Regions from separate parts of the Paenibacillus sp. J23TS9 genome, predicted to be linked through region 2. Evidence: riboswitches for the same ligand, from Rfam matches in the RefSeq annotation. Region 2 holds a riboswitch; the other holds the start of a gene.

Region 1 (14,464 bases), on a different contig from region 2:
CGACTTTTCAGGTTTACTCATTCTCAGTCCACCCTCATAATCCCAGTTCATTTTACTGAATGTCACAAGAGTTTGTCAATTGAGCGAATTGATATGTTTTTAGGCTAAAACTATGAAAATAATCACAGCAAAACGCTTCAAAACCGTGTAAACCGTACAGTTTAACTGTATGCTGTACTCTTTGCCCTAAGAATATGGGTTAACTTTCCTTTGTGAACTTTCTGTGAAATTGTTCAGGAAGGTCCTTTTTGATGCCAAAATGATGCAAAATCGCCTGAACTATCCGTTCTGAGGCCTTGCCGTCTCCGTATGGATTAGCCGCCTCGCTCATGGAATCATACAGCGCCTGATCGGTGAGCAATTTTTTGGTACGCTCATAAACCGTCTCTTCATCCGTACCAACCAGCTCAAGCGTGCCGGCATCAATTCCTTCCGGACGTTCGGTCGTATCGCGAAGCACAAGTACAGGTACACCGAATGAAGGAGCTTCTTCCTGAATTCCGCCGGAATCGGTCAAAATCAGGTGGGTATGCGGATAGAAATTATGCAGATCCACCACATCCAGCGGTTCAATCAGCTTGATTCTCGGATGTCCGCCAAGAACGGCATGTGCCGGTTCCTTGACTGCTGGACTTAGATGCACCGGATATACGATCGCAATATCCTCAAACTCGTCAGCAATCCGTTTCACAGCCCGGAAAATGTTCATATGCGGCTCACCTTGGGATTCACGGCGATGGGCAGTCATGAGAATGAGCTTTTTGCCGGCGGCCCATTCCAGCACCGGATGCTTGTAGTCAGGCTGTACGGTATATTGAAACACATCGGTTACGGTGTTGCCTGTGACATATATTCTTGATTCATTTTTGTTCTCTTTTTTCAAATTGCCTGCAGACCAATCGGTCGGCGAAAAATGAAGATCGGCCAAAACGCCTGTCAGCTGGCGGTTCATCTCCTCAGGATAAGGAGAGAGCTTGTTCCAGGTACGCAGCCCTGCTTCCACATGCCCCACCTGAATCTGCTGCAGGAACGACGCGTAGCTGGCCAGGAAGGTCGTCAGTGTGTCTCCGTGTACCAGAACGATATCCGGCTTTGCTTCACGCAAAACAGGCTCCAGGCCTTCCAGCACGCGGATGGTAATTTCATTCAGCGTCTGGCGGTCCTTCATTACGTCCAGATCGTAATCCGGTGTAATTTTAAAAACCTCCAGCACCTGATCAAGCATCTGGCGGTGCTGCGCGGTAACGCAGACCACCGATTCGATATGCTCAGGATGCTTTTCCAGCTCCAGAATGAGCGGGGCCATCTTGATGGCCTCCGGACGCACTCCGAAGATGGTCATAACTTTTATTTTAGACATGAGCTATACCCTCTTTTCGATTCACTTGGTTCCGTAAAGGCGGTCTCCCGCATCTCCAAGACCCGGCACGATATATCCGTGGTCGTCCAATTTCTCATCGAGTGCAGCAACATAGATGTCCACATCAGGATGGGCTTCCTGTACTGCCTTTACGCCTTCCGGTGCGGCAATCAGATTCATCATCTTGATCTGGGTGCAGCCGCGTTTCTTCAGAACGTCAATCGCCGCTATCGCGGATCCGCCCGTCGCCAGCATCGGATCGATTACGATCAGCTCGCGCTCGGTCACATCCGTCGGCAGCTTGGTGTAGTATTCTACAGGCTGCAGCGTTTCCGGATCGCGGAACAGACCGACATGGCCTACCTTCGCCGCAGGAATCAGCTTCAGCATGCCGTCCAGCATACCCAGACCCGCGCGCAGAATCGGAATGAGCCCAAGCATGCGTCCGGCAAGAACCTTGCCGTCCATCTCAGCTACAGGCGTCTGAACCTTAACCGTTTCCAGCGGAACCTCACGTGTAATCTCATAAGCCATCAAAGAAGCAACCTCATCAACAAGTTCACGAAAATCCTTTGTGTTTGTCCGCACATCACGGATAAATGTCAGCTTGTGTTGAATCAAAGGGTGATCACAAATCACCAGTTTTCCCATTGTTTTGTCCCTCCGGTAATTGTAAGTCTTAGTGCTGCCAGTGCCGGTTTTGCCATGTGCAAATACGTGCAGGTACACAAATCTTGTTTATTATATCATTCCCTTAAATGAATTTGCACCTACGTAAGACATGTTTATTTTCGCCATAATATGCCGCAGATTAAACCTTTGGTGTCTTGGGCGGGTCAACGCGGGGAGGGACGACTCCCGGACTTCTCCGCTGCACACCTGAAAATCTCCTCAAAAAAAGGGCTGGAAGCCAAGCTTCCAGCCCTTTCATATATTCTTCAGGGTAGAATTAGTAGTTCAGTTCCGGGTAAAGAGGATATTGATCCGTCAGATCCTTCACCATGGCAGCAGCCTTGGTAAGAACTGTATCGTCCTTAGGCTGTTTCAGCGTCATGGCAATGATCTCTCCGATCTTCACCATAGCCGCTTCGTCCATGCCACGCGAGGTAGCTGCAGGCGTACCGATCCGGATTCCGCTCGTTACAAACGGGCTGGTCGGGTCAAAAGGAATGGCGTTCTTGTTGACTGTAATGCCAACTGAATCCAGAACCTTCTCCGCTTCTTTACCCGTGATGTTCACGCTGCGTGTATCCACCAGCATCAGATGGTTGTCCGTACCGCCGGATACGATGTTGAGGCCTTCACTGACCAGGGTTTCAGCCAGAACGTGGGCGTTCTTCACGACATTTTGGGCATAGGTTTTGAAAGAAGGATCCAGAGCTTCGCCAAAAGCCACGGCTTTGGAAGCAATCACATGCATCAACGGTCCGCCTTGGGATCCTGGGAATACCGCCTTGTCTATGGCCTGAGCCCATGGCTTTCTGCACATAATCATGCCGCCGCGAGGTCCGCGCAGTGTTTTATGCGTGGTCGTCGTTACGAAATGGGCATGCGGTACAGGGCTCGGATGAACGCCTGCGGCAACCAGACCGGCAATATGCGCCATATCAACCATGAACAGCGCACCCACATCATTCGCGATGGAAGCAAAGGCTTCAAAATCAATGGTGCGCGGATAGGCGCTTGCGCCGGCAACGATCAGACGGGGACGATGCTTGAAGGCCGCTTTGCGGACTTCATCATAGTCAATCAGGAAGCTGTCTTCCTGAACGCCGTAGGCCACGAAATTGTAAAGGAGGCCCGATGCGTTGACAGGGCTGCCGTGCGTCAGGTGTCCGCCATGAGCAAGATTCATGCCGAGCACGGTATCGCCAGGGTTAATCGCAGCAAGGTACACAGCCATATTCGCTTGCGCTCCGGAATGCGGCTGAACGTTGACATGCTCTGCACCAAACAATTCCTTGGCGCGGTCACGGGCGATATCCTCAACGATATCGACGCGCTCGCAGCCGCCGTAAAACCGTTTGCCCGGATAACCTTCCGCATATTTGTTCGTGAGGACGGAGCCCATGGCTTCCATCACGGCTTCACTGACAATATTCTCCGAGGCAATCAGCTCGATGTTGCTGCGCTGACGCTTCAGCTCCAAATTCATCGCATCCAATACAGCCGGGTCCTTCTTACGCAATTGATCCATAATTCCTTGTTCCTCCCTTAGATAAACTCTCTTTTTTGTTGTTTAATCGCAAAGATGAGCGTTTCCCGATTCAGCGTCAAGCTGGTAAACCGCACGCTCTCCGCCAATCAGCTTCGGCCGGGTAAAGGCTGTATTCACACGCGCCTTGCCCACATAGCGTAGCTGTGTACGATAAGGAACGGCCACCCGCCGTAAGTGCATGCCGATCAGCGTTTCCCCGATGTCGATCCCGGCATCCGCCTCAATGCTTTCGGCCAGACACGGGTTCTTCATGGACCGGTAGGCGCTGCTTGCCATGGAGCCTCCAGCCTTCGGAACCGGCACGGCTGCCACTTCAGTCAGGCGCATGTCCGTAAGTAGAGAACGCTCCATCACCAGCGCACGGTTCAGATGCTCGCAGCACTGGAATACGACGTCAAAGCCGAATTCCCTTCTGATCTCCTCAATACCCTCGAGAAGCTCGTTCGCTACCTCAAGGGCTCCCGAGGTGCCGATCCGCCGGCCTGCCACTTCGCTCGTGCTGGTCCCGATGACAACAACCTTACCGGGCCCAAGTCCCGCCGTCTCCGCCAGCTCGCGTAAAACACCCGACACTTGCTCTTTTAGTGAAACTTCCGATGGAATTCCTTGTTCATTGGCCTCCATTCGAACACCTCCCTAATGCTGCAGATAACGGTCCTCAATCGCCTTGATTTTGTTTACGCGGCCAACATGCCGTTCACCTTCACTGAACGGTGTGCCGATCCAGACTTTCGCGATTTCCTGCGCGAGTCCGGGGCCGATAACACGTTCACCCATCGCCAGCACGTTGGAATCGTTATGCTCTCGGGTCGCTTGGGCAGAGAATACATCATGCACCAGCGCGCAGCGGATGCCGGGAACCTTATTGGCGGCGATGCTCATGCCGATGCCTGTTCCGCAAATCAGAATGCCGCGATCAGCCTCACCCGAGGTAACCTGCTCGCATACAGGCAGGGCATAGTCAGGATAATCCACGGAATCAGCACAGCTGCATCCCACATCCACAACCTCATGTCCCATCTCCCGAATGACGGCAATGATGTCTTCTTTCAAACGCACTCCCGCGTGATCTGTTCCCACAGCAATCTTCATCTCTTGTAAAACCTCCCTGAAATTTCGTGCTTTTGTGACTTCTCGTACCATTATACCCTATTTCCAGGCCGTAAGATGAAAATCGCCCCACAAAATGAAGTCTCTGCTCTGGATGTTTTTTACCCATACTTTGCAGGGATCCCGCATATAAACTCACTTTTTTAATACAAAAAAGAGCAGTCCGCGGATAACCGCAGAATTGCTCTTTTGCCCAGGCGACCGGCCGTATATCCCGGTGCTCCATCGTGGTTTCATCCACATTTGTCGCCAGTTACACCGGAACCGAGTTTTTTCACAACCATCATAAAACATTCAAGACTGAAATGCAACGAGTAATATTCTTCCTTCAGGAAGTGCGGAATGACTCCAGCTTATCCAGCAAACGCTCAATGGCAGTGCGGATTTCCGCCGCTGCCATATCATAATCCTCACGGGATCCGCCGAACGGATCGGAAATATCGAAGCTTGGAACCCGCTGCTGAATTTCAATCAGGCGCTCCCGCTCCTCATCCGTCAATTCCTGTCCAAGCGAGCGTTTGACCTCCCATGTCGCATAAAGGCTGTCCAGCTCGTTCAGATCATTCAATACTTCCGCGTCATTCTCCGCGTACTCCTTGAGTGTATACACTTTGTCAGCGGCCTGAGGAAAGCTCCGGATCACATGCTGCTTATGTCCTTGAGTCAGTGTCAGTATCAAATCAGACCAATTCACCGCATCGAGCTTAAGTGATTTGGACATCAAACGATCATTAATATCATGGTCGCGCAGAACAGCCTCCGCATGACGGGACATCGACACTCCATCCATGGCGGCAACACCCGCTGAACGAACTTCAACCCCGATACCGCGGTCCTTCGCCATTTTGCGGAGAAGAGCTTCCGCCATCGGGCTGCGGCACGTGTTCCCTGTACATACAAACAAGATATGTTTCACGTTTATCGCACCTCCCGGATTGTTTAAATTATTGTATACGAAAAACGTCTACCGGTATACTTTCTGATATCTTCAAAAGATAAAGGCCAGGCCAAATGCCAAAAGGATCACGCCTCCCAGCGCCTCCCCGAAATCTCCCAAATTGCGGCTTACTCTCCTGCCCAGCAGGAGTCCCATCACCGACATTGCACCTCCGCAGATGCCAAAGGCCAAGACGGTAAGAATCAGATTGCTTCGGAACATTCCGAGCGAAACCCCGACAGAAAAGGAATCCACGCTCACGCTCAAAGAAAACAAGATCATACCCAGCAGTGAACGGTGATCAATCATCCGGGTATCCCCGCTTTTCAACGAGTTAAATATCATATGACCACCAAGCAAAATTAGCAACCCGCCCGCGGCATAAGTGGTTACCTGTCCGAGCAAAGAGCTTACATATTGACCGGTGAATATGCCCAGAAGCGGCATCAGGATATGAAAAAATCCGATGAGCACGCTGATTTTAAGCACATGCAGCAGGCGAATCCCCTTCATACCGATACCGATTCCCAAGGAAAAGGCGTCCATTCCCAAAGCGGCGGCCATAATCAGAATCGTAATCAGCTGCCCTAAACCGGCAGATGTCTCAAACATTCCAACTCCCCCATGTCCGTTAGGTTCTTGTACAACCATATGCGGACATGAGGACAATCATGACTTGTACATGGGGACAATCACAACTTGTACATGAGGCAAGCTAGCGGGCTCTCCCTCCGAGATGGATCACCGTTTGTCCGGCAGCCTTGCGGAGCCGGTTCATAATAGCAGCTCCCAGCCCGTCTTCCGGACAAGCCTCGGATACAATAAAGCTGATCTGCTCCTCATCCATGCGGCGCAGCGCGGCATATAAACGATGCGCCGCCGTACCCAAATCAGAGAGACTGCCAAGCGACTCGGTGCAATCGGCGCGGTAACTGTCGATGTGCTCATCGAAGGCCAGAATACCCGTCCGTTCACCACGCTCTGCGGCTTCCTGCAGACTGCGGCGGATCCACTCCGAGACTTCGGCCGGCTCTCCGGTCACAATGCGCAGCGTTCCCTTGGGCGCGTAGTGAGTATATTTCATCCCCGGCGCTCTTGGTGCCTGCCCACTCATGCTTCCCGATTCCGGCAGGAGTGCAGGATCCAGATGGACAGGCACGCCGGCTGCCTGCGCCAGCTGCTCCAGTGTAACGCCTCCGGGGCGAAGCACGGTAACACTGCCGTCCTCCAGCACCTGAACGACAGTTGATTCCACACCTACACCTGTCGCGCCGCCATCAACAATCCCGTCAATTAAACCGCCGAGGTCCTCTAGAACGTGGCTGGCGAGGGTAGGGCTGGGACGGCCGGAGCGGTTCGCGCTTGGAGCAGCAACCGGACAGCCGGATTCCTCAATCAGGGCCAATGCTACCGGATGATCCGGCATCCGGATGCCCACCGTATCCAGCCCTGCCGTCACGCGGGGCGAAAGCACATCAGGCTTGACCGGAAGCACAACCGTCAGCGGTCCAGGCCAAAAGGCATCCATCAGCTTCCGTGCCGCAGGACTCACCTGCTTCACCAGGCCCTCCAGCTGTTCGTTCTTGGATATATGGACAATCAGGGGATTGTCCGACGGTCTCCCCTTTGCCGCGAATACCGCTTCCACCGCAGAGGTTAAGCGGGCGTCCGCGCCAAGACCGTAGACCGTCTCTGTCGGAAAAGCAACCACGCCCCCGCCACGGAGCAGTTCAGCCGCTTCCTTCAAACTTTCCTGCAACTCGGAGGGCTCGGCTGTCGTCTCCGAATCAATCAGCCAATATGGAGTGGAAGGCATAAAGCCTGTCCCTGTTTTTTTTTCAGTATGTGCCATTTCTATCCCGTCTTTCTCTTTAAAGATCATCCAGTAAAAAAAGCGCCGGAGTCCTGACTGCTGACTGGAGCTGCGGCTTACCGCGAACCTTCGTCAAATGGACTTAAGCACTTTATCATTCGTTTTTCTAATATATTAACACAGATCGAAGAGGAGCGTGCATCTCCTCCCCGACCCGGACATTTTCACTTAGAACAATGACTTTAACCAGTTCGCGATACCTTCAAACAGATCCCAGAGGAAAAAGCGAACCTCCGGCTCTGAAGCTTTGACCGGTGCAGCTTCAGCGTTCACCGCTTGTCCTGCGGCCTGCTCCGGGGTATACGCCGTTTTCTTCACTTTGGCGGCTTGATCTTTGCCTGTCTCTGCTTTTGCTGCTGCAGGCTGTGCTGCCGCATCACCGCTGCCCGCGTCGATGAAACAAAGCGGCGGGAACAGCACGCACCACCAGTTTTGGCCTTTGCCCGTTCCGAGCGTGATCCGCAGCGCTTCATAGTTTCCTGCCGGATAGACTGTGCCACCATACAATTTCGTCGGGAACGGCACGACCCCTAGCTCAACATTGTATTCGTAGTCGATTCCCTTTTTCTCAAGTTCTCTTCCTACAAGATCATTCAGCTCGGGAAGATGCTGGCGGATCGTTGTACGCGCCTCATCCAGACTTTGCGGGTTTTCCAGATCTTTGACCCAGCTGTCCATCTGAGCGACCACAACATCGCGGATTTGGCGTTTCACCAGCTGATCATCCGGATTATCGGAATTAGCGAGAATGCGAAGACGTATGGACTCCTGCGGAATAGGACCGCCAGCCACAGCCGCGTCCGTTTTCTGAGCTTCCCAAGTCATGGCCAGCATAAACATAATACAAAAAATAATGGCAGTATTCTTAACCAATGACCGGAGACGGTCCTCTTTTTCATGTTCATTGTGCATCCCGTTCGTGCCCCCTCTATCAAATCCTTCTATGATACTGACTAGTATGTCCGGATCTGATAGAGTCTAAACCTGCTATTCTATGAATCTGAATCAATTTCATAACTCACTAAAACGATAAAATTGAATCTATATATAGACCAATAAAACCGTTTGGATCTATATATAGCCTTGATTGAAGCGGCTTAAGGTATTATGAAATTGATTCTCTATGATTTAATAAAAAAAAGACCGTTTCACCATCCCCTTAACGGGCCTGGCGAGCGGTCTTTTATCCCCAAATCTATCAAGCATGCTTCGTTGAAGATATCTTCGGCGTCGGGACGATGATATCCTCACTTACCTCATGACCATGAACCCGGACGCTCATGACAATCCCGATACTGGCCATATTGATAAGCAGCGAGGTACCGCCGTAGCTGATAAACGGCAGCGTAATACCCGTCAGCGGCATCAGCCCGATGAAGGCGCCGATATTTTCAAAAATTTGATAGAGCATCATCGAAACGACGCCGACAATCAGCAGCGGACCTGCACGATCCCGGCATTCCAGACAGATCAGAATCAGGCGGTGAATCAATATAAAATACAGAAGCAGCACGACAGAAGATCCAACAAATCCGAACTCCTCGGCAATCTCAACAAAGATCGAATCTGAGTACGTATAGGGTACGCGGCCGGACTGCACCGAGCTGCCCTGCATGTAACCTTCGCCCATCATGCCGCCGGAAGCGATCGCGAGCTTCGCATTTTTGGTATGATACGAAGCTTTGGCCGTCGCCTTATCCGGAACCAGCCAAGGGTCAATCCGCTCGGTCCAGTGATTACGGCCGATATTGTTCAGAAACTTCTCGATATTGTCGTGATAGTGAATATACGAGAATATACCGCCTACGGCGACCGCCGCCAGGATTATTAGAGCGAGGAACGCATGCAGGAACTTAATATTCCCTACCCATAGGAGACCGAGCAGGATCAACACGTAGCTGAGTGCATTCCCCAGGTCATTTTGAAGCATGACAAGCGCGAACGGTATGAATGTCAAGCCGCCAATCGGCAGCACGTCTCTCCATAAAGAGAGCTTGGCCTTTGGCCTTTTCATCAGCAAGTAGGTCAGAAAGATAATCAGAAGCAGCTTGAACAGCTCGGCAGGCTGCAGGCTGAAGCCCCCGATTTTGAACCAGCCCTGCGCTCCGTTGACGTCCGATCCCAGAAAATTGACCGCTACCAGCAGCAGAATCCCGAATAAATAAATATAGAGCGCATATTTGACAAGCAGCTTATAGTCCAAAAAAATCAATCCAAAAAAGGCGATGAAGGCTAAAATGTAAAACTCAAGCATTTTAATATGGGAGCCTTCAAACTTGGTCCCTGTCGTGACGCTGTATATTGCCATCAGACTGATGCCCATGAATACAAAAAGTATGAACACAACGACATAATCCACTTTTTTCAGCTTTTGAAGCATTTGCTATCCTCCTGTGCGGGGCTCTCCCGCCCCTTCTAGCCGTGATGCGTGTCAAATCTCACTTGTCTATTGTAAAGGAATAGCCATGCTAGATTCAATTCCTGATAAATCCATTGCGGATATGCTGAAAGGTTCTGCTGATCCAGCCCCCCTCCACCGGTGTTTCCGGCAGCGGAAACGGATCCTCCTCTTCCTGTCCATGGATGCGGATGCTCATGACAATCCCGATACTCATCATATTGATGAGAAGCGAGGTTCCACCGTAGCTGATAAAAGGAAGCGTAATGCCCGTGAGCGGCATCAGGCCGATGAAGGCGCCGATGTTCACAAAAATCTGGTAGACGAACATGGTGATAATCCCCGTAATCAGGTAAGGCCCAGCCCGGTCGCGGCAATCGGCTGCGATCAGAACCAGACGATGGATCAGGATAAAATATAAAAGCAGCAGAACCGATGAACCAATAAACCCGTATTCCTCGGCCACTTGAACGAATATGGAATCGGCGTAGGCCAGCGGCACCCTTTCGGACTGAATCGTGGTGCCTTTCATGTAGCCCTTGCCTTCGATGCCGCCCGAACCGATGGCCAGCTTCGCATTATAGGTCTGCCAACTGACATCCCGCGAAGCTTGGTCCGGCACAAGCCATGGATCAAAACGCGCAATCCAGTGCTTTTTGCCCAAATCCTCACTAATCAGCTTGACCGCCTGGTCATGATAATGGATATATGCCTGAATGCCGCTGAAAATGGCAGCGAAGGCCACGACCAACGCGATGAGCGCATGCGTATATTTGATATTGCCAATCCAGAGCAGCCCGGCCAGGATCATCATGTAGCTGAGCGCGTTGCCCAGATCGTTTTGCGCCATGACCAGAAGCCATGGTACAAGCGTCAACATACCAAGCGGCACCACATCACGCCAGAAGGAAAGCTTGTTTTTGCGCTTTCGCAGCAGCATATACGATAAGAAAATAATGAGAAACAGCTTGAACAATTCCGCAGGCTGCAGACTGAGGCCACCCGGCAGCGTCATCCATCCTTTGGCTCCGTAATACTCATTGCCGATGAACAGCACCAGCACCAGCAGCATGAGGCCAAAGAGATAAATATATAAAGCATACTTGATCAGCAGCTTATAGCTGACCAGCGAGAAACCCAAAAAGGCCACGAATCCGACAGCGTAATAAATAGCCATGCGTTCCGTATAGTGCCCGATCTTTGCCCTGCCCGTGGTAACACTGTAAATGGAAAACAGGCTGAAAGCCATAAGTGCCAGCAGGATCAGGATGATGGACATATCCATTCGTTTGAATTTCTGCAGCATGCGGCATCCTCCAATATGTTCAAGGATTTGGCGATATCCCAACTTCAATATCTCTATTGTAGTTTAAACTGGATGCAAAGGAAAATTAACGCAATCTCGTCGAGACGCCGAGTACATGGCGCTCAATACCTGCCAGATCCGGGACGATGATGATCTCGTCCCAGTGGCCCGCGGCGCGCAGGAGCTCTGCGACATCCTGCGCCTGGCCCTGCCCGAGCTCAAATCCGATGAGCCGGGGCGGGGCTTGGAGCAGCGGCAGCTGCTCCATCATGAGGCGGTACGGCCCAAGGCCGTCTGTACCGCCATCAAGTGCGGTGCGCGGCTCATGGTCGCGCACCTCCCGCTGCAGGCCGTCAATGTCGGCCGCAGGGATGTAAGGCGGGTTGGACACGAGGATGTCCAACCAACCGCCTGCAAACGGCTCAAGCAGGTTGCCTTCCAGGAAGGCAACCTGAGCGCCGTTGGCAGCGGCGTTGCGCGCGGCGACCTGCAGCGCGCCTTGCGAGATATCGCTGGCACGGACATGCCAGCGCGGGGCCTGCAGCGCCAGCGTGACGGCGATCGCGCCGCTGCCGGTGCCGATGTCGGCGCACTCGAGCGGGCGCAGTGCGCCGTCTTCGCTGCTGGCGCCGCCGCTTGGCATGGCGCCCTGCGGCCACAGCCGCTTCGCTTGCGTCAGCACAGCCTCCACAAGCAGCTCCGTCTCCGGCCGCGGAATAAGCACGGCCGGCGTCACTTCAAACGGGAGGCCGTAGAACTCCTGCTCTCCCGTTATATACTGCGCCGGCTCCCCTGAACCGCGGCGTGAAACGGCCTGCTCCCACGGCTCTCTGCGTTCTGCCGGGAACGGCTCGGGCAGCGCCATGAAATAGGCAGCCCCCTCAAGCTTCAGCACATGCTCCAGCAGCAGCTGGGCGCTGCGCTGCGGCTCCGTGACTCCGCATACTGTTAAAAAAGAGGAAGCCTCTATGAAGGCTTCCCGTATCGTTTGCTTTGTCGACATCACAAATGTGGTTTCATGCAAAGCGTTATTCCCCTTTTTCCATAATATCCGCTTGTTCAGCAATGTTCAGCGCGGAAATGATTTCTTCGATCTCACCGTTCATCACCTGATCCAGCTTATGCAGTGTAAGTCCGATCCGATGATCTGTCACACGGCTTTGCGGGAAGTTATAGGTGCGGATCCGTTCACTGCGGTCACCGGTGCCGACCTTGCTTTTACGCTCGCCGGCATATTTCGCTTCTTCTTCCTGACGCTTCATATCGAAGATCCGGGCACGAAGCACCTGCAGCGCTTTTTCCTTGTTCGAGTTCTGCGATTTGCCGTCCTGACAGGTCGCCACGATGCCCGTCGGAACATGCGTTACACGCACGGCTGACTTGGTCGTATTAACGGACTGTCCGCCTGCGCCGCTCGAGCAGAACGTGTCCACGCGGATATCCTTATCATGAATTTCAATATCAAAGTCCTCAACCTCAGGCATTACCGCTACCGTTGACGTTGACGTATGGATCCGTCCGCCCGATTCGGTCGCCGGAATACGCTGCACGCGGTGCGCGCCGCTTTCGTACTTCATTTTACTGTACGCGCCGCGTCCGTTAATCATGAAGATAACCTCTTTAAAACCGCCGAGATCACTCGTGTTCGCGTCCATCAGCTCCACGCGCCATCCCTGATTATCGGCATAACGTGTGTACATACGGTACAGGTCGGAAGCAAACAGCGCTGCTTCGTCTCCGCCGGCTGCTCCACGGATTTCGACGATAACGTTCTTATCATCATTAGGATCCTTTGGTAGCAGCAATACGCGAATGCGTTCATCGAGCTCCGTCTGGCGGGCAGACAGCTCATCGATTTCCATTTTCACCATTTCACGCATGTCATCATCAAGCTTTTCTCCCTGCATGACTTTCGCGGCATCCAGCTCTTCAGTTACAGTTTTATATTCAGTATACGCCTCGAATGCGGGCTGTAAGTCGGATTGTTCTTTGGAATATTCCCGAAGTCGCTTGCTGTCATTCACAACATCAGGATCACACAGCAGCTCGCTAAGCTTTTCATAGCGGTCTGCCAAGGCTTGTAATCTGTCCAACAAGGCAGTTCACCTCTCCTGTTTCAAAGTGCTTTCGATATTTTTAGAAGCAAAAGCGCCGTTCATCCTTCCGGTTAGTCTACCATGGACAGACGACTTTTTATTATACCATGGAATATACATATTTGCCAGATGTAAAATGGTGAGGGAACCTGAAACAGCTGCTTCGCAAAATTTTTCTTGTCTTTTTTAATCAGTAGGGAAATAATGGATAGTCTTCCTAATTAATTTTTTAAAAAACTTTGCAGGGATATAAAAAGATGCGGCGTCAAACTAATTGATGCAGGAGGAGGGGAGAAGACTGGAAGAGTTACAGTGGGTCCGGGCGGTCAAGGCCGGCCATCCGGAAGCCTATAAGTTTCTGGTGCAGCGTTATCAGAGTATGGTGTACCACGTGTGCCTGAAAATAACCGCCGATGACGTATCGGCCAAAGATTTATCGCAAGACATTTTTATGAAGGCTTACTCGGCGCTGCCCGCCTTCCGTGAAGATTCCTCCTTCTCCACCTGGCTCTACCAGATTGCCGTCCGTAAATGTCTCGACTGGAAACGCGCGCATCAGCGCGAGCAGGCACGGCGGAGTCCGGGAGAGGTAAGTGAGAACGATTGGGTAACGAATGAAACGCCTGAGCAGATCGTTTTGTCCGAGGAACGGAGCAGCAAGCTCCGAAGGATTGTCGACGAGCTGGCTGAGCCTTACCGGTCAGCCGTCCAGATGTATTATTTTGAACAATGCTCTTATCAGGAAATTGCCGACAGACGTGGAATTACAGCTAAAACGGTGGAATCCCAGCTGTACCGCGCAAGGGCTATGATGCGAAAGAGAGGAGAGGAATTACGATGAAATGCGAATTTATACAATACCAGCTGGGGGCTTATTCCGCCGGTGAACTGCCGCCCGAATCCTCCCTTTACATTGAAAAGCATCTTCGTACCTGTCCTGCATGCCAGGCTTGGCTCGAGGAGGTTCATGAGATGGCCCGCATCTGGCAGGAGCCTGAATTAGAGCTTGATCTTCCCGATATTCCCGATATGACCGCTGACATCATGAATGAAATCCGGCAGATGCCGCCGCTATATAAACGCCAGGCTTCGCGTATGAAGCCAAAGGATTCACGGAGAGCCATGATCGCCCATTTCGGACTGGCGGCATGCATAGCCTTCTGCCT
Region 2 (14,464 bases):
AAACACCAAGTGAGGTACGTAGAGGTATGAGAAATGATAGCAATTTTCCATCATTTTATAGCAAAAATCCGGAAGAGTCTGCATTCCTGGAAGAGTACAATCAGAACCGTAAGAATTCTCTTTTAACAAGGGTGTGGGATCAGATGATCAGATTCGAAGAGCTAATGGATATTGAAGTGGCATACGTCAGACATGTGGGGAGTTATTTGGATACGTACTCTGCTTGGGACAAGCTGGGGCGATGGGCCGCTGGAAGGGGAATATCACCTGCAAATCAACAGTTTATCGGCATTTCGCTGGATGATCTTAATTTGGTTGATGAATGGGCCTGCCGCTATGATGCTTGTGTCACATTACCGGCAGGACATCGAAAAGAACATGATTCAAAGGTAGTGGATTATAAAATATTGTCGGGCGGGTTGTATGCGGTATATCCCTATTATGATACCGTTGAACGGTTTGTCCTAGCCTATCAGAATGTATACAGCCTGTGGCTGCCGAACAGCGGTTATGAAGCCGATGACCGTCCTTGCCTCGAAATCTGTAAAAATGATCCTGCAACGGATGCGGAAGGGAAATGCAAAGTAGATCTACATGTCCCCATTAAGAAAAGAGGATGAAATGAAATCATTAGACTTGGAGTGGTGATGGTATGAATTTAGAAGCGGCATTTAGAACATTTCCTATTCTTGCGTCAGATCGAGTTATCTTGAAAAAAATCGAAGCCAGCCATCTGGAGGACCTTTTTGAAATTTATAATAATGAAAATGTATTTACATACTGCGGCATTATTCCGAAGCATAACAAAGACACGGTCAAAAATATGATTGGACATTTCGAGCGTGATTTTTTGAAAAAGGCAAGGATCAAGTGGGGCATATTTACGGTGCAGGAACCTGATCGGCTGCTTGGCATTATTGAGGCATTTAATTTTAACCAAAAGGTAAACACGCTGTCAGTGGGATATTATTTAGCTGAACAACAGTGGGGAAAAGGAGTGGCTACGGAAGCTCTAAAGCTTCTGCTGCCTTATCTGTTCAATGAGGTTAACATCAACCGGATTCAGGCAGAGGTTATGCTGCGGAATGAAGCATCAAAGAAGGTTTTGCAAAAGAATGGTTTTCAACAAGAGGGTCTCTTGAGACAAGCGGCCTTATGGTCGGGAAAAGGGATTGTCGATCTTGAAATTTACAGCATTCTGCAGCAAGATCAAGTGAATCATCAAGATTCGTAAATTTGTATCCTCTATTCTAGATGAACTGTGCTACAATAAACCTGACTTGATTTCAGCCGTGTGTGACTGGCGTAACGTGGGTAAACCACGAGGGAGCACATGGATCATAACAGCCGTACGCCTGGGCAAAAGTATTTGGTGGTTCATTCCATCCAAATACTTTTTTTGTTTAGATTTAAGAAATATAATCTTACTACCATTAACGGAGGCGACTGGAATGAGCATGCTGCTTAAAACCAAAGAACTGGCAAACGAGGTTTCTGAATCCATCATCACAGAGGTTAACCGTCTTAAAGAAAAAGGCATACAGCCGAGGCTTGCTACGATTTTAGTGCAGGGGGATCCTGCTTCGGAATATTATGCGAAAGCGAAACAGAAAAAAGCCCAGCAGCTGGGCATTGAATTCGATTTGATTCAGTTTGATCCGGAGGTCACAGAGCGTCGTTTGCTGGATGAAATTGAAGGCTTGAACCAGGATTCGGCGGTACATGGCATTATGCTCGAGCTTCCTGTACCCAAACATATCCGTGTTCAAAAGTGTTCGGACGCGATTACGCCTGAAAAAGACGTGGATGGCATTTCATCGGCGAACAAGCTCGCCTGCATGACGGGGAACACTGGCATTTATCCGGCAACACCACAGGCCTGTATCGCTATATTAAAGCATTTTGGCTTCACGCTGAAAGGCAAAAATGTTGTGCTTGTAGGACGGGGAGAGACGGTTGGCAGACCCCTGATGCAGCTGCTGCTGCGGGAAAATGCCACGTTGACCGTCTGTCATTCCCATACCCCAAACATCGCCGGTCATATTGCGAATGCGGATATTCTGATGACCGCCGCAGGACAGGCCGGACTGATTACTCCAGATATGATGCATCCGGACCTCGTTGTCATTGACGCAGGCATTAATGAGACAGCAACCGGGATAACAGGTGATGTTGTACCTGAAGCTGCAGCGTTTGCAAAAGCGACTACGCCTGTCCCCGGCGGTGTGGGAACACTCACAACGGTTATGCTCTTTGAGAACTTGATGCTGGCAATCCGGCTGCAGCAGCAATCTGCTGAGGCCTTGAAAACGAATGGGGATCAACAGGTATTTGACCAAACGATCCGGCAATTTCTGCAGATGTCTGCCTCAAGCGCACCTACGCCGGGTGGAGGGAGTATTGCTGCCCTATCTGCCGCATTGGGTGCGTCCATGGGGGCCATGGTGGCGAACATTACAAGCGGGCCAAAGTTTGCGAGTGTGCGGGAGCAGATGGCGGACATCGTGGTGCTGATGCAGTCTGCGATGTTGGAGGCTGAAAGTTTTCTGAAGAAGGACATGGAATCGTTTAACGGCTATATGGCCGCACTTGGTTTGCCTAAAGGGAATGATGAGGAAAAGAAAATACGTTCCCTTGCTCTGCAAAAGGCCGCGGTTCAAGCTGCTTCTGTTCCGCTGCACCTCATGAAGCGAAGCTTGGAGATGATGTCGGCACTGGATAAAATTACGGAAGAAGTCAATAAAAATGTCATATCAGATCTAGGCATAGCGCTCATCATGCTGGATGCGGCTGTACAATCGGCATGGATTACGGTAGAAATAAATCTAGGAAGCATTAAAGATGCAGGTGTCAGGAGCTCATTTCAAGAAACGGGAGCCGAGCTATCAAACCAGTCGAATGAGCTGAAGCTCCAGGTATTGCAAAAGATCAAGGAGAAGTTGGTGTAACCAAAGTGTCAGAAGAACAATGGGAACAAGTCGCGCGCATGACAGAACCCGGGTCCAGACTGCTTCGAACAAAGGAGCTTAAAGGCGGGGTTTCAGCCCAAGTGACGTTGATTGAGATTGAAAAGACGGATGGCAGTATGAAAAAGCTGGTTGTCCGTCAGCATGGCGCTGTTGACCGAAACAGGAATCCGGAAATTGCAAAGGATGAATTTAAGCTTTTACAAGGTCTAGTGGACGCGGGGTTGCCTGTACCTCAGCCATATGCATACGATGCAACCGAATTTATTCTACCCACTCCTTACATCGTGACCGACTTTGTGGATGGATTCGTGAATATGTCTCCCTCGGATTTGTCAGATGCTATGCAGCGAATGGCGGGGATATTATCGGATATCCATCAAGTGGATTGGACAAGCCATTCACTGGATTTTCTTCCTGAACAGCTTGTATGGTGTTCCGACAAGATTGGGAATAGGCCCAGGAACCCGGATGAATCATTAAATGAAAGTACAATCCGGGATGTGCTTGAATCCGCATGGCCGTTGTCTCCATTAAACAAAAATGTGCTGCTGCATGGAGATTATTGGCCGGGTAACATCTTGTGGAAAGACAACGGAATTGCTGCGGTGATCGACTGGGAGGATGCGGCAATCGGTGATCCAATGTATGACCTTGCGAATAGCAGACTCGAGGTGCTCTGGGCATATGGCACGGACGCTATGCATGAGTTTACACGGCAGTATCAAGCGCTCAATCTGCAAACAGACATATCGGAGCTTCATTTCTGGGATCTTTTTGCAGCGCTCAAGCCTGCTTCAAGTTTGTCTAGTTGGGGGCTCGATAGCCATACGGAAAAGAGTATGCGGGAAAAACATCAGTGGTTTACAGATCAGGCGCTTGCCCGGCTCCATACTCGCTAAAGTGTAATCAGGGAAAGTTGATTGATAATCGTTTATCAAGTGGTCTGGATGGGCGATGGTGTTGCAATGATGATTGAGATTTCTTAATAACCGGCGATGAGCCGGTTATTTTATTTTTACGGTTTAGAGATTACAATGAAATAGGGAATTACAGGTAAATTATAGAAGGGGAGTAAAGGCGATGTTCGTTGTAAATGTTGAAGGGGCTGTATATCAAGAGAATAAGTGGCTGGTGATTAAGCGTGGATCGGGGGAAGAGAATGCGGCTGGAACCTTGTCTTTCGTAGGAGGAACCGTAGAGCAGGAAGGATTCTCACAGGACATTCTGGAGCGGACCGTCAAAAGAGAGATTTTCGAGGAGGTCGGCGTTGAGGTCAAGGAAAGGCTGCATTTTGCATATAGTTCATCATTTGTTACGGAGGGCGGGTCTCCTGTGATCAACGTGGTATTTATTTGTGAATATGATCATGGAACTGCCTATAGAAAAAGTCCGGAGGAAGTCGAGGCGGTATATTGGATGACGACCGAAGAAATAATCAATCACCCTGATACGCCGCCTTGGACGGTTGAGAGCGTGAACCGGGCGCATTCGATATTGAAGCAGCTTACCGATCCACATTTTTAAGTGAAAGAGAGCTGTGGGAATATGAGTCATAGCAATGGCAGCATCCTAAATTTCTCACCGATTCTCCACGAGCAAAGTGCCGAGTATTACTGGAAAGGAACAGGAGGGCTATCGATCAAAACCTTCAGAGGCGGAAGAGCCTTGTACCAGGCAGGGCATGGGCATTTTGCTGTAGGGGAAGACCGGTATTTGCTGTTAAATCAAGGGCAGGAGTACAGCATCACTATAGAATCAGAAAAGCCTGTCGAATCCTTCTGCGTGTTCTTTCCGGAGGGGATGGTTCAAGAGATGCGCCGAAGCTTGATGGTACCGGCAGATGAGCTGCTGGTCGAGCCATTTCACCCGGTGGTACGGGAGATTGATTTTGTCGTCAAAACTTATGAGACATCACCGGAGCTCTCGCAAGTCATGCAGCAGATGCGGATAGATTCCTTACATAAACTTCAAGACCGTACTCGTGTGGAAGAACAGCTGCATGCTTTGGCATATGGTCTACTGATAGAGCAACAACAGGTAAAAAGAGAGATCGCCCAGCTTCATTCCATCAAATCTTCAACCCGGCAAGAGCTATATCGGCGCGTGCATGTTGGATATGAATATCTTTGCGCTTATTTTAATCAATCTATCTCCATTTCAGAGGCAGCGGAAGCGGCTTGTCTTTCAACGAATCATTTTCTCAGAAGCTTTAAACAGCTTTTTGGCTTCACGCCTCATCAGCTGCTGAAGGAGAAAAGACTGCAGGAGGCAGGGAAGCTGCTGCAGCGAACGGAATTGCCAGTAACTGAAATTTGTTTGGAGGTCGGGTTTCAAAGCCTTGGCTCCTTCAGCAGCCTGTTTACACAGAAATTTGGGGTTAGTCCGTCAGTATATCGCGGGAAGTGTAAAAGGTGATTTTCAAGAAGTAAAAAACCGCTTCCGGAATTATGATGAGTCCTGTACATACTTTGAAATTGAATTGGAGGACAAGTGAATGGATCATAATCAGATAATAAATGAGTTATTTGATGCAGCGAAGGAAGGAAATGCTGCACGACTTCAGGAGCTCCTGATTCCCCGTCCTGAATATGTGAACATGGAAAACGCAGAAGGGCTGACACTGCTTGGTTATGCTGCGCATTTCGGGCATCCGGAGGCTGTGCGGGTAATTATTGCTGCCGGAGCGGATGTTGATGCTGTCTCTCATTCGAATATATCGTTCATTCCTTCGAATACAGCACTGCACGCGGCGATCGCCGGGGAGAGGAATATGGATGTCATCCGGTTGTTACTTACTCATCATGCTGGAACCCGGATTTTTGACAGCAACGGCCACACATGCCTGCACAGTGCCGCTTTCCATGATGACAATGTGGAGCTGATTCATCTGCTGATTGAGTATGGTGCAGATGTGAATGCTCAGTTTGATGAGGGCGAAACTGCAATTGGATTAGCCGAAAAGCAGGGGAATCACAAAGTGACGGAACTGCTGAAGCAATGTAGTGCACCGCAATAAACGAAAAAAGCCCTGACTGCATGTCGTATGCAGCAGGGCTTTTCATCTTCATTTTCAGCTTAACGGCGGCCGTCGGCAATTACCTGCGGCACGCTGTTTTTCAGCAGTATGCTGTGGTATAAGTATTCAAAAATAAATTCAAAGGCCTCCAGATGCTTCTTCGCTTCAAATGCGTTTTTACCCCAAGCGTAAATGCCGTGGCCACGCAGCAGGATTCCGGGAATGCTTGGATTCAGTACGTCGGGAACGCGCTCGGCAATGGATGGGATATGGGCAAAGTTGGGCAGCACCGGAATGGAGACAGGCGCATTTTCTTCCCAGATGTTAAATGCTTTGATCAGTTCGATCCCTTGTGCCGGAACAGCGCCTTGATCGCCGAACCATTCACTGATGACATTATTGAAAATGGTATGCACATGAAAAACTGCGCCGCAGCCGGTCAAGCGGTATATTTCGCAATGAATGAGGGTCTCCGCGCTTGGCTTCAGGTTCGTCGTTTCCACGGCTTTGCCGCTTTTATCCACGAACAGAAAATCTTCAGGTGTACTCAGCGATTTGTCCTTACCGCTGGCGGTGATGGCGAAATGAAATTCCTCAGAATCAAAATCGCCTACGCGCATGGATAGGTTTCCACTGGTACCCGGGAACCAATTCTTAGCCGCAAATTGCTGTTTAATGTGACGGAGCTCATCCAGCACCTGCTGCTTATGCTCCAGATTGATGCTTGCAAACGTCATTGGTTACAGCACTCCTTGTTGTTGTTTCTGTTTCATATCGCCCATGATATCAAAAAAGTTCTGGAAAGGTACATGCTTAACACCCAGCTCGGCACATTTATCGGTGAGGATGGAACGGGAATAGACCATGTCGGCAATCTTCGCTCCTTCAAAATCCGTTAGGCTGTCGCCGATCAGAATCCGCTCATATTGATCTTCAGGGAAACGGCGCATCACGGTAGTCTTACACATGCCGCAGCCATTGTCACATGGATTCTGGCAGGGATGCGGCCATAAAATTTCAATGTTTTCACCGTTAAAATCAGCACTGTTGCAGTAGATATGGCTTACAGGAATGTCAAAAGGAGCGAGCAGAGGATCGATAAAAAAGTCCATGCCGCCGCTTGTGACGTAAAATTCGATATTCTCCTGCTTCACATAATCAAGAAATTCCCGGAAGCCTTCCCGGATACCGGCACGGCTGAGAACGAAATCTACGATTTCATCCTTCCGGCTGGAAGGCAGCAGGGCAAACATGTTGCCAACGCCTTCACGCAGCGTGATTTCCTGATCCACAGTCCGTTTCATCATCGGTTCATAGCCTTCCGGCTTGAAATGCTTCATGATCGCGACGATATTATCAGAAAGTGTGATGGTTCCGTCAAAATCGCAAAAGATGACGGGTTTTTTACCTGCTGTCATTATCGTTCTCCTCCCCAAGCCTCAAGAGCTGCCTTTAGTTCCGGATGTCCGGCTTCGGCGTAATCGGCCAGTCGGAGGGACTGCTGAGCTGCTTCAATGGCCTGCACGAAAGCTCGTCCGCCGGCTTCTGTACCCATAGGATGACCATGAATACCGCCACCTGCATTGATAACCACGTCTTGGCCGAAGTCACGCATGATCAACGGAACAAGGCCGGGATGAATGCCTGCGGAAGGAACCGGCATGCTGGTTTTAATAGGGAGCGAACTCGTGATCAGTTCATCGCGGATTGCCATATTCTCTTCACGCGGCATGGTTACGGAACCGTAAGGCGAAGGGAAAAGGACCAGATCTGCACCTGCAAGACGCATCAGCTGGCCAAGCAGTACCGACGCTGAAATACCGTAGTGCTGAGATGGGTAATAAGCACCTGCCAGTGCTGGATGCGCAGCAATCGGAACGGTAATCTCCGGATCAGAGCTCAGTTCATGCAGCACATCATAGCCGTAAGACAGCACGTTGAACAGAAGGCCATTGGCGCCGGCTTGGATCGCTTTTTTGGCTTGCGACTTCAGACTAGACGTATGCCCGGTCAGATTGGCTGCATAGAGCAGCTTTTTGCCGGTTTCACGGCTTGCAGCTTCTGCCGCCTTCAGGCAGACCTCGACTCGTTTTTCAATGGGGGTAAGCTCATTCTCGAACAGAATTTCATCGTCTTTGATCAGATCAACTCCGCCCAGGGCTTGTCTCGTAAACTGATCCCGGAGCTCATCCATGTTGAGGCCGATCACGGATTTGAAAATGCTCATGAGCAGCGGCCGGTCATGCACACCGAGAAGATCGCGGATGCCGGAAATGCCGAATTTCGGCCCTGGAAAAGCAGAGAGATAATCATCAGAGAATCCGAGGTGGTTCAACTTAATGCGGCCGTCCATAGAGATTTTACCAAAAACGGTAACTAGCAGTGCCGGTATATCCTTGCTGAAATTAACATCCGGATAGGCAATCGTCACATCCGCGTAGCGTTCGCCCGGCTGAGCACCTTCCGGTTCATGGACATCGACTTTCAGAACTTGTCCCAGATGCTTTTGCATCGATTCCCGCTTGGCCTGTGGGAGCTCAGTCCAGCTCCCTACAGTCATGCCGACAGCAATCGATTCAGCCTTTTTGCGGAAATCCGCTTTATCATCATATAAACGGTATGTCGCTGTGCAGTTATTCATGAAATTCCCTCCTTCAAAGCGGTTCCCATTTCCTTCGAGCGTTCCGCGCAGCGGGCCACGGCAGCAATCACCGTTTCAAAGAAATCGCCTTTATCCAATGTCTCGAGTGCTGCCTGCGTAGATCCGTTAGGGGATGTTACCTTGGCTCTAAGCGCTGCCGGTTCTTCGCCGGTCAGTTGGACCATACGGGCGGCACCCAATACCGTTTGCACGGTCAGTTCCCGGCACTGCTGGGGAGTCAAGCCACCACGGATACCGGCAGCCATCATGGCTTCCATCATATAGTAGATGTAAGCTGGGCCGCTGCCGGAAATGCCTGTGAGCACTTCAAGTTTGTCTTCTTCGACAATGGTGACGGTACCTACGGCTCCGAAAAGGGTCATAACCGTCTGACGCTGCCGGTCGTTGATTTCTTTCGAATAAGAAATACCTGTTGCACCAAGTCCAATGGAGCTTGAAGTATTCGGCATCGTACGCGCAACCGGCTGCTTTCGTCCCAAAAGGTCTTGAATGGTCCGGATGGTCAGGCCGGCAATGACTGAAACAAGGAGTGTATCTTCTGAGAGCAGAGGACCCAGGTTTCTGAGAACCTCCGCCGCATCTTTGGGTTTAATGGCGAGCACAATCACCGGAGAACTCTGCAAAATGTCATGCAGTTTGTCGGCATTGTTGCTGACCTGCACGCCGTATAGCTGCTGCAGCTCTTCCAAACGGCGGTTGTTGCTGCGGTTCAGCATCATAATATCGGATGGCTGCAGAACAGACTTGCCGATCAGCCCTTTCACTATAGCCTCGGCCATTGATCCGGCACCGTAAAAGGTGATCGGATCTGTAATCATCGCTTGTTGTTGACTCATTTTGTTCATCCTCCCAGCAGGTGTTTCGATTAGATGTTGCAGTGAAAGCTACCCGCGAATTTGTCCATTGCCATGGATAATGTATTTGGTTGACGTCAATGCGGGAAGTCCCATCGGACCGCGTGCATGAAGCTTTTGGGTACTGATTCCGATTTCCGCACCGAAGCCGAATTCAAATCCGTCCGTGAACCGGGTGGAAGCGTTGTGATAGACCGCAGCTGCGTCGACTTCCTGAAGGAAGCGCTCGGCGTTTGCTGTATTTTCGGTAACAATGCACTCCGAATGCTTGGTGCTGAAGCGGGAAATATGATCCATGGCCTCATCTAGAGTATCGACCAATTTTATATTTAAAATATAATCGTTATATTCTGTTGCAAAATCCTGCTCCTCAGCGGGAACAGCCCAAGGTATGAGCTTGACGGTTTCCGTGCAGCCGCGAATCTCTACGCCGGAGTTTTTCAGCTGATCTGCAAGATGGCCCAGATGGGCTGCAGCAAAGCGGGTATTTACGAGCAGCGTCTCCATGGAATTGCAGACCGAAGGCCGCTGAACTTTGGCATTGACCGCAATGGCCTCAGCCATGGCAGGCGCTGCCGTTTCGTCCACATAAGTATGACAGATGCCTGCACCTGTCTCAATAACGGGAACCGTGGCATTTTCCACGACGTTACGGATCAGCGATTGGCCGCCGCGGGGAATTATCACATCCAGCATGCCGTTCAGCTTCAGCATTTCATCTACGGACGAGCGGTCCGCACTTTCAATCAATTGAATTGCGTCCGCAGGCAGCGGCGACGCTGATAGGGCAGTGTGGAGTACTTCCACAATTTTACGATTGGACGATAACGCAGACGAACCCCCACGCAGAACGACTGCATTGCCTGCTTTCAAACAAAGTCCTGCTGCATCGACCGTAACGTTGGGCCGCGCTTCATATATAATACCGATGACACCGAGAGGGACACGGACTTTAGTGATTTGCAATCCGTTGGGGCGTTCAAAGCTGTCGAGTACATCTCCGACCGGGTCTGGCAGTGCGATAATCTGCTCCAGTCCTTCGGCAATGGCTTCAATTCGCTGCGGATTTAGGGCAAGGCGGTCCAGCAGGGAAGAAGATGTGCCCTGTGCACGGCCGCGCTCAAGGTCTTCCTGGTTGGCTGCGATAATGTCGTCTTTATGATTACGTAAGCTGTCAGCCATGAGCTGAAGTGCATCATTTTTTTGATTGGTACTGAGCCTGTTCAGTACAGCCGCGGCAGAACGGGCCTTCCCGGCTTTCATTTTTATTTCACTCATATATAAGCCTCCTTTTTTTCGTAGGGCCTTTGAATCTTTTATTTTAATGTAATCCATTCATCTCTGTGAATCACTTCAAGACGATGGACCAGCTCCAGTGTCTGAATGACTTCAGAGCTGCTCATGCCTTGAATCCGGCGCAGCTGCTCATCGTCATAGTTCACAATTCCACGTCCGAGAACTGTGCCTTCCAGACTAAGCACTTCAACAACATCGCCTGTCTGAAAATGTCCTTCAACCTCTTTGATGCCAACGGGCAAAAGACTGTGTCCTCCATTTACCAAGGCCTGCTCCGCACCCGGATCTACCTTCAGCGAGCCTAGCGGCGTAGACATAAATCCGAGCCACTGTTTTTTCATCGGCAATGAGTTAAGGTGGGTATCAAAATAGGTTCCTCTGCCTTGACCCGAAACGGCGTTTTGCAAATCACCGATTGAGTCCGCTTTGCCCACAAATACGGGAACCCCCCCGCGTGTGGCGATTTTGGCGGCATCGATCTTGGAACGCATACCACCTGTACCAACAGAAGATCCGGCTCCTCCGGCAATGGAGTAAATCTCTTCGGTGATCTCTTCAACATGCTCGAAACGCACAGCATTCGGATGTTTACGGGGGTCACCCGTGTATAGTCCGTCCATGTCGGTCAGAATGAGAAGCTGCTGCGCCTTTACCAGGTTGGCTACCAGTGCGGATAAGGTATCATTGTCACCAAACTTCAGCTCATCAATCGATACGGTGTCATTTTCATTTATGATCGGGATGGAGCCTTGCTTCAGCAGTTCTTCAATCGTCATGCCGGCATTATTCATCCGCTTGCGGTTTCCGAAATCCGTACGGGTGAGGAGGATTTGCGCGGTTGTAATGCCATGGGAGGCAAATACCTCCTGATAAGCCTGCATTAGCAGTGCCTGGCCAACGGCCGCCGCAGCTTGCTTTTCATGCAGAAGCTTAGGGCGGAAGCTATAACCAATCGCACGGAATCCCGCGGCGACTGCTCCGGAGGTAACCAGCAGAATTTCACAGCCAGCTTGTTTCAAAGCAGCAATTTCACTCGCGAAAAATGCTACAGCATCACGGCTGAGGCCACCTTCGACGGATGTGAGCGAGCTGCTTCCAATTTTGACGACGACGCGCGTCGACATATGTCATCACTTCCATTTCATAGGTATAGGAATTCGAACATTTTCATACTTAAAACAAAAAAAGCCTTCATCCTTTTGGTTAAAGGACGAAAGCTTAACTTCCGCGGTACCACCTTTATTGATGATGTGAATCATCCGGCTTAAGGCCTTGTAACAGAAGGCACTGTCCCACAGGTTAATGCGGGCCGTTCAGGGGTAGGATTCGGAGCGAATCGGGTAAATTCTTTCAGCCGGTGGAATTTACTCTCTATTTTCGCGATATATAGCTCGTACTGGTCCCGTCGTCACGTTTTATGAGGTATGGAAAACCCGTTATTTCACATAGAATACCACGGAATATCCGGGTTTGCAAAAAAGTTATTTAAAAAGTTTAAGCTCTCCGATCCGTCTTGCAGCCTCCTGAAGCCTTTCTTCGGAAGTCAGGAGCCCCACGCGGACATAGCCTTCGCCATGCTCACCAAAACCGATGCCCGGTGCAACAGCAACCTTGGCTTCTTGAAGCAGCAAATCAGCGAAGGATGTGGAGGTATATCCTTTGGGCACAGGCAGCCAGCTGAAAAAAGAGCCTCCAGGCTTCTCAGCCTGCCAGCCGATGTCGGCCAGACCTGTGAAAAAAGCATTTCTACGGGATTCGTAGCGCTTGACCAGCTCATACACGCAGTCTTGGGAAGCGGTTAGAGCCTCGCCTGCCGCAGCCTGAATACCGCCGAACAAGCTGACATAGATATGATCCTGGAGCAGGTTGATCATTGAGATGATCTCGCGGTTGCCGAGGGCAAAGCCCACGCGCCAGCCTGCCATGTTATAGGTTTTGGAGAGGGTGTAGAACTCAACCCCGACTTCCTTGGCATGCGGTGCCTGAAGGAAGCTCACCGGGCGCTGTCCGTCAAATCCGATGGCGCCGTAAGCGAAATCGCTGGCCACGACAATGCCATTTTCTGCAGCAAATTTGACGGTATCCTCATAAAAAGACAAAGGTGCCGTAGCGGAAGTCGGATTATTCGGATAGTTCAGGAACATCAGCTTCGCCCGTCGACGGTCAGCCTCGGAAATGCTTCCAAAGTCCGGCAGGAAGGCATTATCCTTACGTAATGGCATAAAGGACATTTCGGCTTTGGCGAGTGCTACACCAGACCAATAATCCGGGTAGCCCGGATCAGGAACCAGGCAAAGATCGCCGGGATTGAGCAAAATTTGCGGGAGCTGTACAAGTCCGGTTTTGCCGCCGAACAGAACGGCTACCTCGGTTTCAGGATCGAGTTCAACGCCGTAATCCTCCAGGTAACGCTTCGCAATGGCTTCCTTCAGGAAGCTGAAGCCTGTAAAAGGCGAATATTTATGATAGAGCGGATTGGCGGCTGCTTCCTGAACAGCTTTCACGATGTGGCCCGGTGTCGGTGTGTCAGGATTGCCTTGTCCCAAATTAATTACATCATGGCCTGCGTTGATTTCACGGTTCACTTTTTGTACAAGAGTGGCAAAAAATTGTGTAGGCAGCTGGTTCATCACTTCTGCGGGTTTAATATGAAAAGCCGATTGATATGAAGGGTTGTCTGTCGGTTTCATTATATTCATCACTCCGGTTCTTGCTTCAAAATAGAATAGATTTAATCTAACATGATTTATCCGGGGTGTATAGAGGGAATAGCCAGCTCTTGCCCGATCCTTTCGATACATTTATGATGGAATACAATATGATGGACCATGCAGGTCCATCTCCTGGTTTTATAAGGTGCAAGGAGGAAAAACATGGGACATATGGATGAGAACCAGCTGGCTGTCGCCTTGATTCAGGCGGATATTGAAATAGGCAGTCCGCAAGCGAATAAAGCACATCTTGAGGAATTATTGGAGAAGGCCATACAGGGTGAATCGAAGCCCGATCTTCTGGTACTGCCTGAAATGTGGAATACCGGATATGCATTGGAGCAAATTCAGGATATCGCTGATCCGGAAGGAAAGGAATCCCGGACATGGCTGTCGTCTTTCGCCAAAAAACATCATGTCATGATTGTGGGCGGATCGGTTGCTGTCAAAAAAGGGGATCAAATCTTTAATACGATGTATGCCTTTGATCGGAATGGCCAGCAGGTTGGAGAATATTCCAAGCTGCATTTATTCAGGCTGATGGATGAAGAGAAGCATTTAACGGCTGGTGAGGCTGTGGTTACCTTTGATTTGGATGGATTCAAGGTTGGGGCTTCCATCTGTTACGACATCCGTTTCCCTGAGCTTGCCCGAAGCCTGGCACTTGGCGGCACAAAGATGCTTATCGTACCTGCCGAATGGCCGCATCCGCGCCTTCATCACTGGCGTACGCTTTTGATGGCAAGAGCCATTGAAAATCAGATGTATGTGATTGCCTGCAACCGTGTGGGCAGCAGCCGGGGAACGGATTTCTTCGGTCATTCCCTGATCATTGATCCTTGGGGTGAAATTGTGGCTGAGGGCAGCGAATCGGAGGAAATTGTAACGGGTCTGATCTCACCGGAGCTGGTAGATGAGGTCCGGGGACGGATCCCCGTGTTTGCAGACCGTCGGCC

What was found. A riboswitch is a leader RNA that binds a small molecule or an ion and turns the genes downstream of it on or off. The one in region 2 is predicted to bind ZMP and ZTP.
Region 1: linked by a shared signal. The riboswitch ahead of rpiB (ribose 5-phosphate isomerase B) and the one ahead of KJS65_RS29685 (bifunctional 5,10-methylenetetrahydrofolate dehydrogenase/5,10-methenyltetrahydrofolate cyclohydrolase) in region 2 are both predicted to bind ZMP and ZTP.

What each region holds. Positions count from the first base shown of each region.
Region 1 is NZ_BOSG01000003.1:153,429-167,892, forward strand. It holds gene KJS65_RS19225 (AtpZ/AtpI family protein) at 1-21, opposite strand, end outside; gene wecB (non-hydrolyzing UDP-N-acetylglucosamine 2-epimerase) at 200-1,360, opposite strand; gene upp (uracil phosphoribosyltransferase) at 1,382-2,011, opposite strand; gene KJS65_RS19240 (serine hydroxymethyltransferase) at 2,310-3,560, opposite strand; gene KJS65_RS19245 (TIGR01440 family protein) at 3,600-4,202, opposite strand; gene rpiB (ribose 5-phosphate isomerase B) at 4,215-4,670, opposite strand; ZMP/ZTP riboswitch at 4,873-4,955, opposite strand; gene KJS65_RS19255 (low molecular weight protein arginine phosphatase) at 5,017-5,604, opposite strand; gene KJS65_RS19260 (manganese efflux pump MntP) at 5,677-6,237, opposite strand; gene KJS65_RS19265 (L-threonylcarbamoyladenylate synthase) at 6,341-7,441, opposite strand; gene spoIIR (stage II sporulation protein R) at 7,667-8,410, opposite strand; gene KJS65_RS19275 (FtsW/RodA/SpoVE family cell cycle protein) at 8,697-9,878, opposite strand; gene KJS65_RS19280 (FtsW/RodA/SpoVE family cell cycle protein) at 9,973-11,202, opposite strand; gene prmC (peptide chain release factor N(5)-glutamine methyltransferase) at 11,288-12,205, opposite strand; gene prfA (peptide chain release factor 1) at 12,231-13,298, opposite strand; gene KJS65_RS19295 (RNA polymerase sigma factor) at 13,576-14,139, shown strand; gene KJS65_RS19300 (zf-HC2 domain-containing protein) at 14,136-14,464, shown strand, end outside.
Region 2 is NZ_BOSG01000001.1:790,586-805,049, forward strand. It holds gene KJS65_RS04050 (AraC family transcriptional regulator) at 1-620, shown strand, start outside; gene KJS65_RS04055 (GNAT family N-acetyltransferase) at 653-1,234, shown strand; ZMP/ZTP riboswitch at 1,287-1,368, shown strand; partial or broken gene KJS65_RS29685 (bifunctional 5,10-methylenetetrahydrofolate dehydrogenase/5,10-methenyltetrahydrofolate cyclohydrolase) at 1,452-2,306, shown strand; partial or broken gene KJS65_RS29690 (cyclodeaminase/cyclohydrolase family protein) at 2,352-2,948, shown strand; gene KJS65_RS04065 (phosphotransferase family protein) at 2,954-3,868, shown strand; gene KJS65_RS04070 (NUDIX hydrolase) at 4,050-4,493, shown strand; gene KJS65_RS04075 (helix-turn-helix transcriptional regulator) at 4,515-5,384, shown strand; gene KJS65_RS04080 (ankyrin repeat domain-containing protein) at 5,464-5,985, shown strand; gene mtnB (methylthioribulose 1-phosphate dehydratase) at 6,045-6,722, opposite strand; gene KJS65_RS04090 (2-hydroxy-3-keto-5-methylthiopentenyl-1-phosphate phosphatase) at 6,726-7,403, opposite strand; gene KJS65_RS04095 (2,3-diketo-5-methylthiopentyl-1-phosphate enolase) at 7,403-8,626, opposite strand; gene proC (pyrroline-5-carboxylate reductase) at 8,623-9,483, opposite strand; gene KJS65_RS04105 (glutamate-5-semialdehyde dehydrogenase) at 9,532-10,779, opposite strand; gene proB (glutamate 5-kinase) at 10,818-11,921, opposite strand; gene KJS65_RS04115 (pyridoxal phosphate-dependent aminotransferase) at 12,279-13,487, opposite strand; gene KJS65_RS04120 (carbon-nitrogen family hydrolase) at 13,671-14,464, shown strand, end outside.